One region of the Paraburkholderia sp. JPY465 genome, then DNA from elsewhere that is predicted to be linked to it. Evidence: riboswitches for the same ligand, from Rfam matches in the RefSeq annotation. Region 1 holds a riboswitch; the other holds the start of a gene.
What was found. Region 1 has a riboswitch for cobalamin ahead of QFZ94_RS26675 (TonB-dependent receptor domain-containing protein). Riboswitches for the same ligand answer to the same signal wherever they lie in the genome.

Region 1 (6,025 bases):
AGGTGGGTCTAGGTTCGGCTTGCATCATCGGCGGCGTTTGAGCAGCATCCACAAAAACACCGGCACGCCGACCAGCGAAGTAATCACGCCGACCGGCAATTGCGCGGGTGCGATCACGGTACGCGCGATCAGATCCGCGCCCATCACCGCGACACCGCCGCCGAGCGCGGCCGCCGGCAGCAGCATGCGCTGGTCGTTGCCGAACGCGAGCCGCAGCATGTGCGGCACGACGAGACCGACGAAGCCGATCGTGCCGGCGGTCGTCACCGCCGCGGCCGCCGCCAGCGAAGCGACCAGGTACACGCGCAAACGCAGCGGCATCACCGCAACGCCCAACGCTTGCGCGGCCGCGTCGCCGCGCAGCAGCAGGTTCAAACGCGGCGCGGCCGGCACGATCGCGAGCAACACGAGCGCGAGCGCGATCAGCGCGGTCCACGGCAGCGCGCCGCCGTTGAGGTCGCCGGTCAGCCAGAACAGCATGCCGCGCAGACGGCTATCGGGCGCGAGATTGAGCAGCAGCGTGATCATCGCGCCCCACCCGGCCGCGATCACCGCCCCGGTCAGCAGCAAACGCGGCGACGTGTCCTGCGGCTCGCCGCGCCACAGTTCGCGACGCGCGAGTCCGAGCACCAGCAGGATCGACACGAACGCACCGGCGAACGCGCTCGCATCGACGATCCACCAGGCGCCGCCCGCGATCATCGCGACCAGCGCGAAGCTGGCAGCGCCGCCCGACACGCCGAGCACGTACGGCTCGGCCAGCGGATTGCGCAGCAGCACCTGCAGCAGCGCGCCGGCGAGCGCCAGCAACGCGCCGCACGCGAAGCCCGCGAGCGCGCGCGGCAATCGCAACGTGCGCACGATTTCGCCGGCGAGATCGTCGCTGCCCGTGGCGCCGAACGTGTGCGTTGGCACGAGCGCCGCAAGCACGCGCGACGGCGCGAGCGGCACGCTGCCGAGCACGAGCGACGCGCCGAGCAGCGCGACGGCGGCGAGCGCGAGTCCGAGCCAGATCGCGGCCGCGCGTTTCGCATTCATCGGGCGTGGCGTTGCCATCGCGGCGGACAGCGAACCGGACGCGCGACTCATCCGCGTGCGCTCACGCATGCGGGCAACCCGGCGCGCGCGTCACTGCTGCTGCCAGCCGAGCGTGACATACGCACCGCGTCGCGGCGAGTTATACGAGTAGGCCGTTTCATAGTCCTTGTTGAACAGATTGTCGATTTGCGCGCTGACGTACCACGCCTTCGTGATGTTGTAGCGCGCCGATAGATTCACGATGCCATAACCGCCGAGGTTGCCGGTGCTGTCTGGACGCGGACCACTGACGATCCACTCGCCGCCGACCCGCCATCCACCGATGCTGCGATTCACCGCGAACGACCCAAAGCGTCGCGCGCGCCGCACGAGGTCGGTACCGCTGTCGAGATCGACCGGGTTCTGCAGCGTCAACGTCGCGCGTACGTCGGTCTTGCCGACATGACCGCTCCACGATCCTTCGAGTCCCTGCACCTTCGCATGGCCGACGTTCTCCGCGAGATAGATGCCGGGGATCGTCTGTACGTAGTTGATCAGATTCGTATAGCGCGTCTGGAATGCGTTCAGACGCATCACGCCGAGCGCATCGGTCGCGTACTGCAAACCGGCTTCGACCGAGTGACTGCGCTCGGGCTGGATCGACGGGTTGCCGCTGATCGGATAGTACAGATCGTCGAAGCTCGGCGCGCGGAAAGCATCCGAATAGCTTGCGGTTACCTTCCAGTGCGACGTGATGTCGAAACCGTAGCCGAGATAGTAACTGTTCGCTCCGCCGAAATCGGAGTACTGATCGCGGCGTACGTTGGCCTGAATCTGGTTGCGGCCGAAGCGCGCGCTGTAGCCGGCGAAGACCGAATCGACGTGACGGTCGGGCGCGGCGAACGTGTCGGAGTCGAGAGTCTGGTCGAGATGCTCGTAGCCGAGCTGCAGCTTCTGGTTCGCGGCGAGCGCGAAATCGTTCTGCCACGTGTACTGGCGATTGTCGGTATCGAAGCGGTCGTCGTAGATGCCATTGGTGTTCGAGACGCTGCGGTCGTCGCCCTCGGCGAGCGTGAAGTGGGTGGTCCACCAGTCGGTCAGCTTGCCGTTCGCGAACACGGACGCCTGGCGAACCTTGCTATAGAGGTTGTTCAGATCGGTCGGCACGCCGTACGCATTGTCGTAGCTGTTGTTGTTGTTCGACTGGAAGTAGCTGACGCCCGCGTCCCACTTGTCGTTGAACTTGTGGCGCAGCGACGCGCTGATGCTCTCGTTCAGATTGCCGTTCGGGTTCGGATTTGCGGCCGGCGCCTCGAGCGGATTGAGCGACGAAAAGCCGTCGCCCTTCGTGCGCGCGAGCGAAATGTTGAAGGTCGTGCGGCCGTCCTGATCGAGCGCGCCGTTCACGCCGGCCGTTTGCGTCTGCGTGTGATAGCTGCCGTAGCCGACAGAAAAATTGAAGCGCGGCGGATGATCGCCGCCGTCTTTCGTGAACACCTGCACGACACCGCCGATCGCGCCCGAACCGTACAACGCCGACACGTTGCCGTTCACGACTTCGACGTGATCGACCTGGTCGAGCGGGATCTGTGCGAGCTGAGCGGAGCCGAGACTCACAGAATCGACGCGCACGCCGTCGATCAGCAGCAGCGATTGTGTCGACGACGCGCCGCGCAGAAAGAGGCTCGTGGTCGAACCGGGGCCACCCGTGCGCGAGATTTGCGCGCCGGGCGCGAGTCGCAGCAAGCCGGGCAGATCGGTCGCGGTCGTGTCGGCGATGTCCTGCTGATCGAACTGCGTGGTCTGCGGGATCGCATCGCGCAACGCTTGCGCGCCGCGCTGCGCGGTCACGACGATCGGCGACAGCACGTTGCCCGACGCATCGGCGGAAGCGGGATTTGACGAATCGGCAACGTTTGCGGCGTTCGCGGTGCTTGCATCCGCAGTGGACGATGAAGACACAGGCTCGGCGCTTTGCGCATGCACGACGAGCGGCAGGCTCGCGAACGCGAGCAGCGTCGCGCGGGCGATGGGGGACAACATGGGATGACATTCCTGTGGATAGCGTGCGCGGCCTGCTTCCCCGCGGGCCGACGCGTCACGAGGCGTCCCCTTGTTTAACGTTTTCGCGGGGGACGTCCCTCTTTTCTGGCCGGTATCCGGGCTACGACACATCGATCCCGCCTTCCCACGCGTGACGCGCAGTGGCACACTCGCAGATTGAACTTCCAACCTTGCGACCAGGACCGACCTGCATGAGCACATCACATGCGGTCGTTTACCGTTGCGGGGGCAGCGCAGGTTCGCGCATCCGGTTTGGCACCGCGCGCGCCCTGCTTCCCGTTTAACTGCGCGCGCCGAAAAGCGCGCGCGGGCACCAGAGTGCGGGAAGTGTAGGAGCGGCTTCGCGGGGCGTCAAGAAACGCCAACCGGAGCGCAATCCGTTCTGTCGAATGCAGGTTATTGTCCGATGGATTGCCGGTCTTTTATCTTATGGTCGACGACACGACTCGCAACGAACCTGCACGAAGCGATGCTGTTACGTCTCGAAACGAGACAATTGTCGGAACCTGTAATATTCCGCGCTAAAATGCGATGTCTTTAGAGGACGCAGCACATGCTCACCGAACTCGAATCACTCTCCCAGAACATCGGCAAGCTGATTGCGATCAGCCAGCGCCACAATGAAGCGCGGATCGCGCTCGAAGAGCAGCTCGCGCAAACGCGTGCGGAAGTACAAGCCACGCACGCAGAACTCGCGCAATTGCGTGCCGAGCGCGACGCACTGCAAGCTGAACGCGACGCGCTGTCCGCCAAGATCGACGACGCTCAGGTGCGCCTGAATGCGATTCTCGAAAAATTGCCGCGCGCACGCGCGAGCAGCGAACCGGATAACCAGCTCGATCTGCTCGAGTCCGCCCAGCCCGAACACGAGGAAGCGGCAAGCGACGTGAGCCGACACGGAGAAAGCGCATGACCACCAAGCAGATCGAAGTATCGATTCTCGAAGTACCCTACCGTCTCGCCTGTTCGCCTGAAACGGAAGGCGCGCTGCTCGAGGCGGTCGCGCGCGTCGACGCCGAGATGAAGAAAATCCGCAGCGGCAGCAATGTGCGCGGCACCGATCGCATCGCGGTGATGGCGGCGCTGTCGCTGGCATCGGAACTGCTTAAGCTGCAAAGCAGCGTGCGACACGGAGAAGCATTTCCTGCTGAAGAAATCCGGCGTACAATGCAGCAAATGAACGAACAATTAGGTACTGTGATTGAGCAGTACAGCATGCAGTAAGCAGTAGTTGACTCAATAGCAGGCCGGTTTCGAACCGGTCACTTGTTCAACGGTTTGTGTTGTAGCTTCATCTGTTTAGCTTCCCTGCCTGGTTCGCCAAGGTCATATATTCCTTGAACCAATGCCATGTGCACGGTTGCGGAAATTTGTAGCACGGGTGTGCGCGTCACTCTGTCTGATGTACCCGAAGTGTTGCTAACTGCGACCAATTCTGAACCCTCGGTTCAGGATGCCGGCCTAGCGGCTAAGGCGGGGACCTTATCTGGAACGGCATCGGACTTCGGTTCGATGCCGTTTTTCTTTGGTCGTCGTTTTTTCGTTTGAGTGCCTGTTTCAGGGGCTTTTCCGCACGCGCCTGTTGTTGGCGCCTCGTTCAATCTCACACGCTCACTCCGATTCATGCGCTACTGGCTGATGAAGTCCGAACCGGACGAAGCAAGCATCGACGACCTCGCCAACGCACCGCATCGCACCTTGCCGTGGACCGGCGTGCGCAACTATCAGGCGCGCAACTTCATGCGAGACGTGATGCAGGTCGGCGACGGCGTGCTCTTCTACCATTCGAGCTGTCCGGAGCCCGGCATCGCGGGCATCGCGGAAGTCTCGTCGACCGCGTATCCGGATCCGACGCAGTTCGATAAAAAGAGTCCATACTACGACGCGAAATCGTCGCCGGAAACGCCGCGCTGGATGCTCGTCGACGTCGTCTTCAAGAAGAAAATCCCATTGATTCCGCTGGCCGCGCTGCGCGAACATGCCGAATTGCAGGACATGCGCGTGCTCGCCAAAGGCAACCGTCTGTCGATCACACCGGTGACCGACGCCGAATGGCGCTTCATCACTAAACAGCTGGTTTAAGGGCAAATGCGCGACGCGGCACGTGTCGTGATCGCGTCCAGGCCATCATTCCCGATGCGGCGGCGAAACACTAATTGGGGAACCAAGCGTCAATAAAACGCGCCTAATCGGTCGACGAAAGCGCGAGCTCGAATCAACCGTTCGACGGCACCCCGATCCATTCGCTAGCGCTTCCGTCAAACCGCGCGCCGCCATCGCGTCATCACTCGGCGCACGCGTCGAACGTGCACAACCTGTTCAAACAAGGATTCCAGCCATGACGACAAAAACCGCACGGGCCCTCGCACTCGCGCTCGCCTTTGGCGCGCCTGTGGCGCTCGCGCTGAACCCTGCGCCCGCTCGCGCGCAGACCATGATGCCGCAGCCTTCGGGCGTGCTGTCGCTGAATGCGCAGGCGAGCGCGGAAGTCCCGCAGGACGAAGTCGAAATCACGCTGTTTTACGAGCAGGAAGCGAGCGAGCCGTCCGCGTTGACGTCGACGCTGAACCAGCGCGCCGACGCCGCATTGCAGAAGGCGCGCGGCGTGGCCGGCGTGACTGCACGCTCGGGTGCGTTCTCGATCTTCCCGTCGACGGACCGCGACGGACGTATCTCGGCGTGGCGCGGCCGCACCGAAGTCGTGCTCGAATCGCGCGACTTCGCCGCGGCCTCGAAGCTCGCCGGACAGATGGCATCGATCATGCAGGTGGGCAACGTGCGTTTCTCGCTGTCGCCGGAAGCGCAACGCGCGGCCGAACAGCGGCTCAGCGGCGAGGCAATCAAATCGTTTCGCGAGCAGGCCGCGGCGTCCTCGCAGGCCTTCGGCTTTAGCGGCTATTCGATCCGCGAGGTCAACGTGAATCACAGCGGCGCGATGCCGCGT
Region 2 (6,025 bases), on a different contig from region 1:
GTGCGCGCGGATCGATGCCGCGCTGCGCATGTTGCCAGCGAGCGTCGCCATTTGCAGTTCGGGGTAGCCGCCCGGCAGATAGAGCGCATGTGTGTCGGCGGGCAACGCTTCGTCGGCGAGCGGCGAGAAATAGCTGAGCCGCGCGCCGAGCGCTTCGAGCAGCGCGAGGTTGGCGGGATAGATGAACGAGAACGCGGCATCGCGCGCGATCGCGATGTGCTTGCCTTCGAGCAGACGCGGCAGCACTTCGGGCGACGGTGCGCCGAAATCGACCGGCGGCGGCAGTTCGGCGAGCGCGGTCGACGCGAGCGTATCCGCCGCGCGTTCGAGGCGCGCTTCGAGATCGTCGATTTCATCGGCCTGATGCAGGCCGAGGTGGCGGTCGGGCAACGTGATCTCGTCGCTCGCGGCGATGTGGCCGCACCAGCGCAGTTCGGGCGGCAGCGCTTCCTGCAGCATCTGCGCGTGCCGAGCCGAGCCGACGCGATTCGCGAGCACGCCATGAAACGGCAGTTGTGGTCTGAAGCGAGCAAGGCCGAACGCGAGCGCGCCGAAGGTCTGCGCCATCGCCTGCGCCGAAATCACCGCAAGCACTGGCACGCCGAACGTGGTCGCCAGATCGGCGCTGCTCGGCGTGCCGTCGAACAGGCCCATCACGCCTTCGATCAGGATCAGGTCGGCTTCTTGCGCCGCCTGCGCGAGCAGGTTGCGGCACGCGCTTTCGCCGACCATCCACAGATCGAGCGACAGCACCGGCGCGCCGCTCGCGCGCGCGAGGATCATCGGATCGAGAAAATCCGGCCCGCTCTTGAACACGCGCACGCGACGTCCGAGCCGCCGGTGATAGCGCGCGAGACCCGCGGTGATCGTGGTCTTGCCTTGTCCCGACGCGGGCGCGCTGATGAACAGCGCGGGGCACGCAGCGGAGGAAGTCCCCTTGGGGGATGCGGACATCGCTCAGAACTCCACGCCGCGCTGCGCCTTCACACCCTGCTCGCGATACGGATGCTTGATCGCGCGCATTTCGGTGACGAGGTCGGCGGCTTCGATCAGCGCATCGGGCGCATGGCGTCCGGTCACGACGACGTGCAGCATCGGCGCGCGCGCTTTGATCACCGCGAGCACTTCGTCGAGCGGCAGGTACTCGTACTTCAGCACGGTGTTCAGCTCGTCGAGGATCACCATCTGGTAGTCGCCGCTTTCGATCATCCGCCGCGCTTCGTTCCAGCCCTTGCGCGCGGTCGCCATATCGGCTTCGCGATTCTGCGTGTTCCACGTATACCCGTCGCCCATCGTGACGAAATCGCATTGCGCGATTGCGCCGAGGAAATCGCGCTCCGACGTATGCAGCGCGCCCTTGATGAACTGCACGACGCCCAGCCGCATGCCGTGGCCGAGCACCCGCACGGCCATGCCGAACGCGGCCGTGCTCTTGCCCTTGCCCGTGCCGGTGTTGACGATCAGCAGGCCTTTTTCGACGGTCGCGCTGGCCTGCTTCTTTTCGTGGCCTTCGCGGCGGCGCTCGGTCATGCGTTGATGCGATTCGGGGTCGGTTTTCATCGAAGGTCCTGGTCTTGAGGGGCGGGATGGAAGGGCGCTACGTCGCCGGGTGCGGTGTCGGTCGCCGCCGCAATTGCAATGGTGATACCAGCGTGCGTGGTCTTGGGTACGACCAGACGTGCGGTTTGCGCGATTGTCGCGGAGACCGAAGCTGCTGCCGCCAGTAGCGCACACGGTTCGCACACACCGTCGACACCAAGATGCGCGCGCGCGGCCGCCGACGGCGCCGCGACCGGCGCGGCCGCGATCTGCTCGCGGCTGAACAGTTGCAGCGGCAGTTGATGGCGTGAACAGAATTCGAGCAGACCTGCTTCGTTGCCTTTGGTGTCGATCGTCGCGATGGTGCGAATCCGCTCGAAGGCATTCGAACCGAGTGCTGCGCGCACGGCGGCTTCGATGTCGCCGGCATCGCTGTGCAAGCGGCAACCTATGCCGACGCTTAGCGTTTTGAGCGCGCTCGCAGCTTGTTCGTGATCGACTCGGCCGTCGCGGTTCGCCGCTTCACGTGCAAGCGCGAGCGAGGCCACGCCGCCGATCACGACGATCGCCGGCGAGCCGAGCCCTGCGCGCACGACCGCCTCGGCAAACTCGCGCAGCGGCGCGAGCACGTGACGCTGCTCGGGCCGCGTCGCCGATTCGATCGCCGCACAGGGTGTATCGGCGGACATGCCGGCCGCGAGCAACGCGGCGACGATTTCGCCGAGCCGCCGCATGCCCATATAGATCACGATCGTCATGCGGGTCGCGGCGAGCGCGGCCCAGTCCGGTTCGCCGTTGCCGGCGCCGTGGCCGGTGACGAACACGACGCCCTGCGCGTAATCGCGATGCGTGACCGCGATGCCGAGCGTCGCGGGTGCGGCGATGCCGGCCGTAATGCCGTTGATCACGTCGACTTCGATGCCCGCCGCCTGCAGCGCCTGCAATTCTTCGCCGCCGCGGCCGAACACGAACGGATCGCCGCCCTTGAGCCGCGCGACGCTGCGTCCCGCGCGCAGATGCCCGAGCATTTGCGCGACGATGTCCGCTTGCGGCGTCGACGGATGGCCGCCGCGCTTGCCGACGTACACGACTTGCGCGTTGGCGCGTGCGAACTGCAGTACGTCGGGATTGACCAGATCGTCGACCAGCACGACATCGGCCTGCGCGAGCGCACGGGTGGCCTTCAGCGTCATCAGTTCGACGTCGCCGGGACCGGCGCCGATCAGCCAGGCGCGCGTCATCGCGGCGTGCATGGCGCATGCCATGCGGAGATGGGAGGAGAGGAGCGGCGTGCGACGGTGCACGCGGCAGTGAATATAGAGGTCATGCAATACAGCGAATCCAGGCGCGGCCACTCATGCGGCTCGCGGCGGATTCTTCAGAGAGAGAACGCCACGAAACGCGCGATGCCACGTTTCTACGCCTTCACATCCGTTCCCCGCGGATTCCGGCGGCCGGCGGCGCAACCTGATGCACGGGTGCATGCGGCGCCGCCTCCGCGTCTGGCCGGTATCCGGGCTGGCGGCCTCACGCGTTTCGCCTTCCCGTCCTTGTTTGCGAATCTGCGGATTCGCGGGGCAGTGGCATCAAAAAACGCATGCGCGGCACGGTGGAATCGAAGCTGGATCGAATCGCGCGCCGCAGGTCGCTTACCGTTGCGGGGACAGCACAGGTTGAACGCGCGACGCGCTGCCTGTTTCCCGTTTAACTGCACATGCGAGTGCATGTGCGGGCACCAAACGCGCGCATACGATAGCACATGGCGCCTTGCCAGATAAGCCTCGGCGACGCTTTCCGGCGGCCTGCGTTCCTTGACTGCGCATGCCCGGGGGCCTACACTCGCACGCACTTTGGGTGCTCGCGTGCGCGTTCGTGCGCATGCAGTTAAACGGGAAACAGGGAGCCATCTGCGCTAGAGCGGCTAACCTGTGCTGTCCCCGCAACGGTAAGCGAAAAGCGGTTCCGGGTTGATAGCCGGGCACCGCGGTGCCGGCTTCGATGTCCTCGCGCAAGGTCGCGTCGACATATCACCACTGGACGAGAAACCACTCGGCCGGGAAGGGGAAGCGGCGCTTTCGCCAGCCCGGATACCGGCCCGAAGAAGCAGAACGACCGCCGCGGGGATGCGGCGGCGCGTTCATGACCTCAGTTCCGTTTTCTGTATTTCCGTTGTCGCGGCAATGCCGTCGTTCGTCCCCGTGTCTGGTGATCGCTGGTACTGTGCGCGTGATTCATTCGCTCCGTTCGCCAGCCGATGCCGACCGATGCGCGGACTTTGCGGCAGACCGATGCAACGCAAAGGGATGGACCTCACGATGCAAACTCAATTGCGCAAGATTCCCGTCACGATCGTCACCGGCTTTCTCGGCAGTGGCAAAACGACGTTGCTGCGGCACATCCTCAAGCATGCGGGCGGCAAGCGCATTGCGGTGATCGTCAACGAGTTCGGCGAACTCGGCATCGACGGCGAAATCCTCAAGGGCTGCGGCATCGGTTGCGATGAAAACGGCGTCGAGACCGAAGGGCAATTGTATGAACTCGCGAACGGCTGTCTGTGCTGCACCGTGCAGGAAGAGTTTTTCCCGGTGATGGAAAAACTCGCGGAGCGGCGCGACGAACTCGATCACGTGTTGATCGAAACCTCGGGGCTCGCATTGCCGAAGCCGCTCGTGCAGGCGTTCAACTGGCCGCAGATCCGCAACGGCTTCACGGTCGACGCGGTGGTGACGGTGGTGGACGGCCCGGCCGCCGCAAGCGGCCAGTTCGCCGAGAACCCGGTCGCCGTCGATGCGCAGCGCAAGGCCGATCCGAACCTCGATCACGAGTCACCGCTGCACGAGCTGTTCGAAGACCAGTTGTCGGCCGCCGATCTGGTGATTCTGAACAAGACCGATCTGATCGACGACGCGCGGCAGCACGAAGTGGAAGCCGCGATCCGCGCGGAGATTCCGCCGCAGGTAAAGATCGTGCGCGCGCAGCAGGGGCAGCTCGACCTGCATACGCTGCTGGGGCTCGAAGCGGCGTCGGAGCAGACGATCCACCTGCGGCACGACCACCACGGTTCCGCCGACGACCCGGATCATCACCACGACGAGTTCGATTCGGTCGTCGTGCAGGCATCGGTGCCGTCGCGCGACGCGGCGCTCGCCGCGTTGCAGACGCTGGTCGAAAACCACACGATTTACCGTGTCAAAGGCTTCGCGGCACTGCCGGGCGCGGCGATGCGTCTGGTGATCCAGGGCGTGGGCCGGCGCTTCGACAGCTACTTCGACCGGCGCTGGCAGGCGGGCGAAAACGGCGACGGCGCCCTGAGCCGCTTTGTGCTGATCGGAGAAGACCTCGATCGACCCGCGCTGCAACAGGCTCTCGACGCGGCGCTCGGCGCGACGTCGAACGCGACGGCATAACGGGCGCACCAGCATGCATCTGCTGCGCACGACGCCGGGCGGTTTCGTCGACGATACGCAGGGCGTGATCCGCATCGATCAGCAGCCCGCCGATATCGTCGTGCTCAGTTCCGCCGACACCACGCTGTCGCTGCTCGCGAGCGTGGTGCCGCGTCTTGGCGACGGCTTCCCGAGCGTGCGGCTTGCGAACGTCACGTATCTGCGTCAGCCGGCCTCGGTCGATTTCTATCTGGACGACGTGTTGCAGCATGCGCGCGTGGTCGTCGTCGATCATCTCGGCGACGAAGCGTATTGGCCGTACGGCATCGAGCAGGTCGTCGCGCTCGCGCAGCGCAAACAGCAAACGCTCGCGATGTTTTCCGGCGATCTGCAGGAGGACCCGAACCTGCTCGCGCGCAGCACCGCGAGCGCCGAGTTGTGTCAGCAGTTGTGGCGCTACCTGCGCGAGGGCGGTCCGCAGAACGCCGAGGCGTTTTTGCGCTGCATCGCGTATCGCGCACTCGGTTGGGGGCGCGAGCCCGAGCCGCCGCGCGCGTTGCCGGCCGCGTCGCTGTATCACCCCGAGCGCGATACGCCTACCGTCGCCGATTGGCAGGCGCGCTGGCGGCAGGACGCGCCCGTCGTCGCGATCCTGTTCTACAAGGCGCATCTGCAGGCCGCCAATACCGCGGTGTTCGATGCGCTGATCGATGCGCTCGAAGCGCAAGGGCTCAATCCGCTGCCGCTCGCGATCACGTCGTTGAAGGATGCGATGAGCCGTGATGTCGTGCAGTCGCTGTGCGCGCAACATGGCGTCGCGCTGGTGCTGAACACGACCGCGTTCGCCGCGTCCGCGATCGACGACCCCGAGCCGCTCGCGCTCGCCGGCGACGCGCCGGTGTTCCAGGTGATCCTGAGCGGCGGCAATCGCGAGGATTGGCTGAAAGACAACCACGGCCTGAATTCGCGCGACATCGCGATGCACGTCGCGCTGCCCGAAGTGGACGGGCGCATCATTACGCGCGCGATCAGTTTCAAGGGTCTCGCGTATCGCTGTGCGCGTACCCAGGTCGATGTGGTCCGCTATCAGCCCGATCTCG

Region 2: it holds a riboswitch for cobalamin, as region 1 does, so the genes downstream of both, cobW (cobalamin biosynthesis protein CobW) here and QFZ94_RS26675 (TonB-dependent receptor domain-containing protein) in region 1, are expected to answer to the same signal.

What each region holds. Positions count from the first base shown of each region.
Region 1 is NZ_JBNDMT010000003.1:2,605,625-2,611,649, forward strand. It holds gene QFZ94_RS26665 (ABC transporter ATP-binding protein) at 1-25, opposite strand, end outside; gene QFZ94_RS26670 (FecCD family ABC transporter permease) at 25-1,089, opposite strand; gene QFZ94_RS26675 (TonB-dependent receptor domain-containing protein) at 1,129-3,060, opposite strand; cobalamin riboswitch at 3,151-3,414, opposite strand; gene QFZ94_RS26680 (ATPase) at 3,635-3,994, shown strand; gene QFZ94_RS26685 (cell division protein ZapA) at 3,991-4,305, shown strand; RNA gene ssrS (6S RNA) at 4,384-4,565, shown strand; gene QFZ94_RS26695 (EVE domain-containing protein) at 4,705-5,163, shown strand; gene QFZ94_RS26700 (SIMPL domain-containing protein) at 5,420-6,025, shown strand, end outside.
Region 2 is NZ_JBNDMT010000002.1:2,680,768-2,686,792, forward strand. It holds gene QFZ94_RS14470 (cobyrinate a,c-diamide synthase) at 1-954, opposite strand, end outside; gene cobO (cob(I)yrinic acid a,c-diamide adenosyltransferase) at 958-1,560, opposite strand; gene QFZ94_RS14480 (cobalamin biosynthesis protein) at 1,557-1,991, opposite strand; partial or broken gene cobA (uroporphyrinogen-III C-methyltransferase) at 2,055-2,780, opposite strand; cobalamin riboswitch at 3,027-3,294, opposite strand; cobalamin riboswitch at 3,375-3,652, shown strand; gene cobW (cobalamin biosynthesis protein CobW) at 3,855-4,946, shown strand; gene cobN (cobaltochelatase subunit CobN) at 4,960-6,025, shown strand, end outside.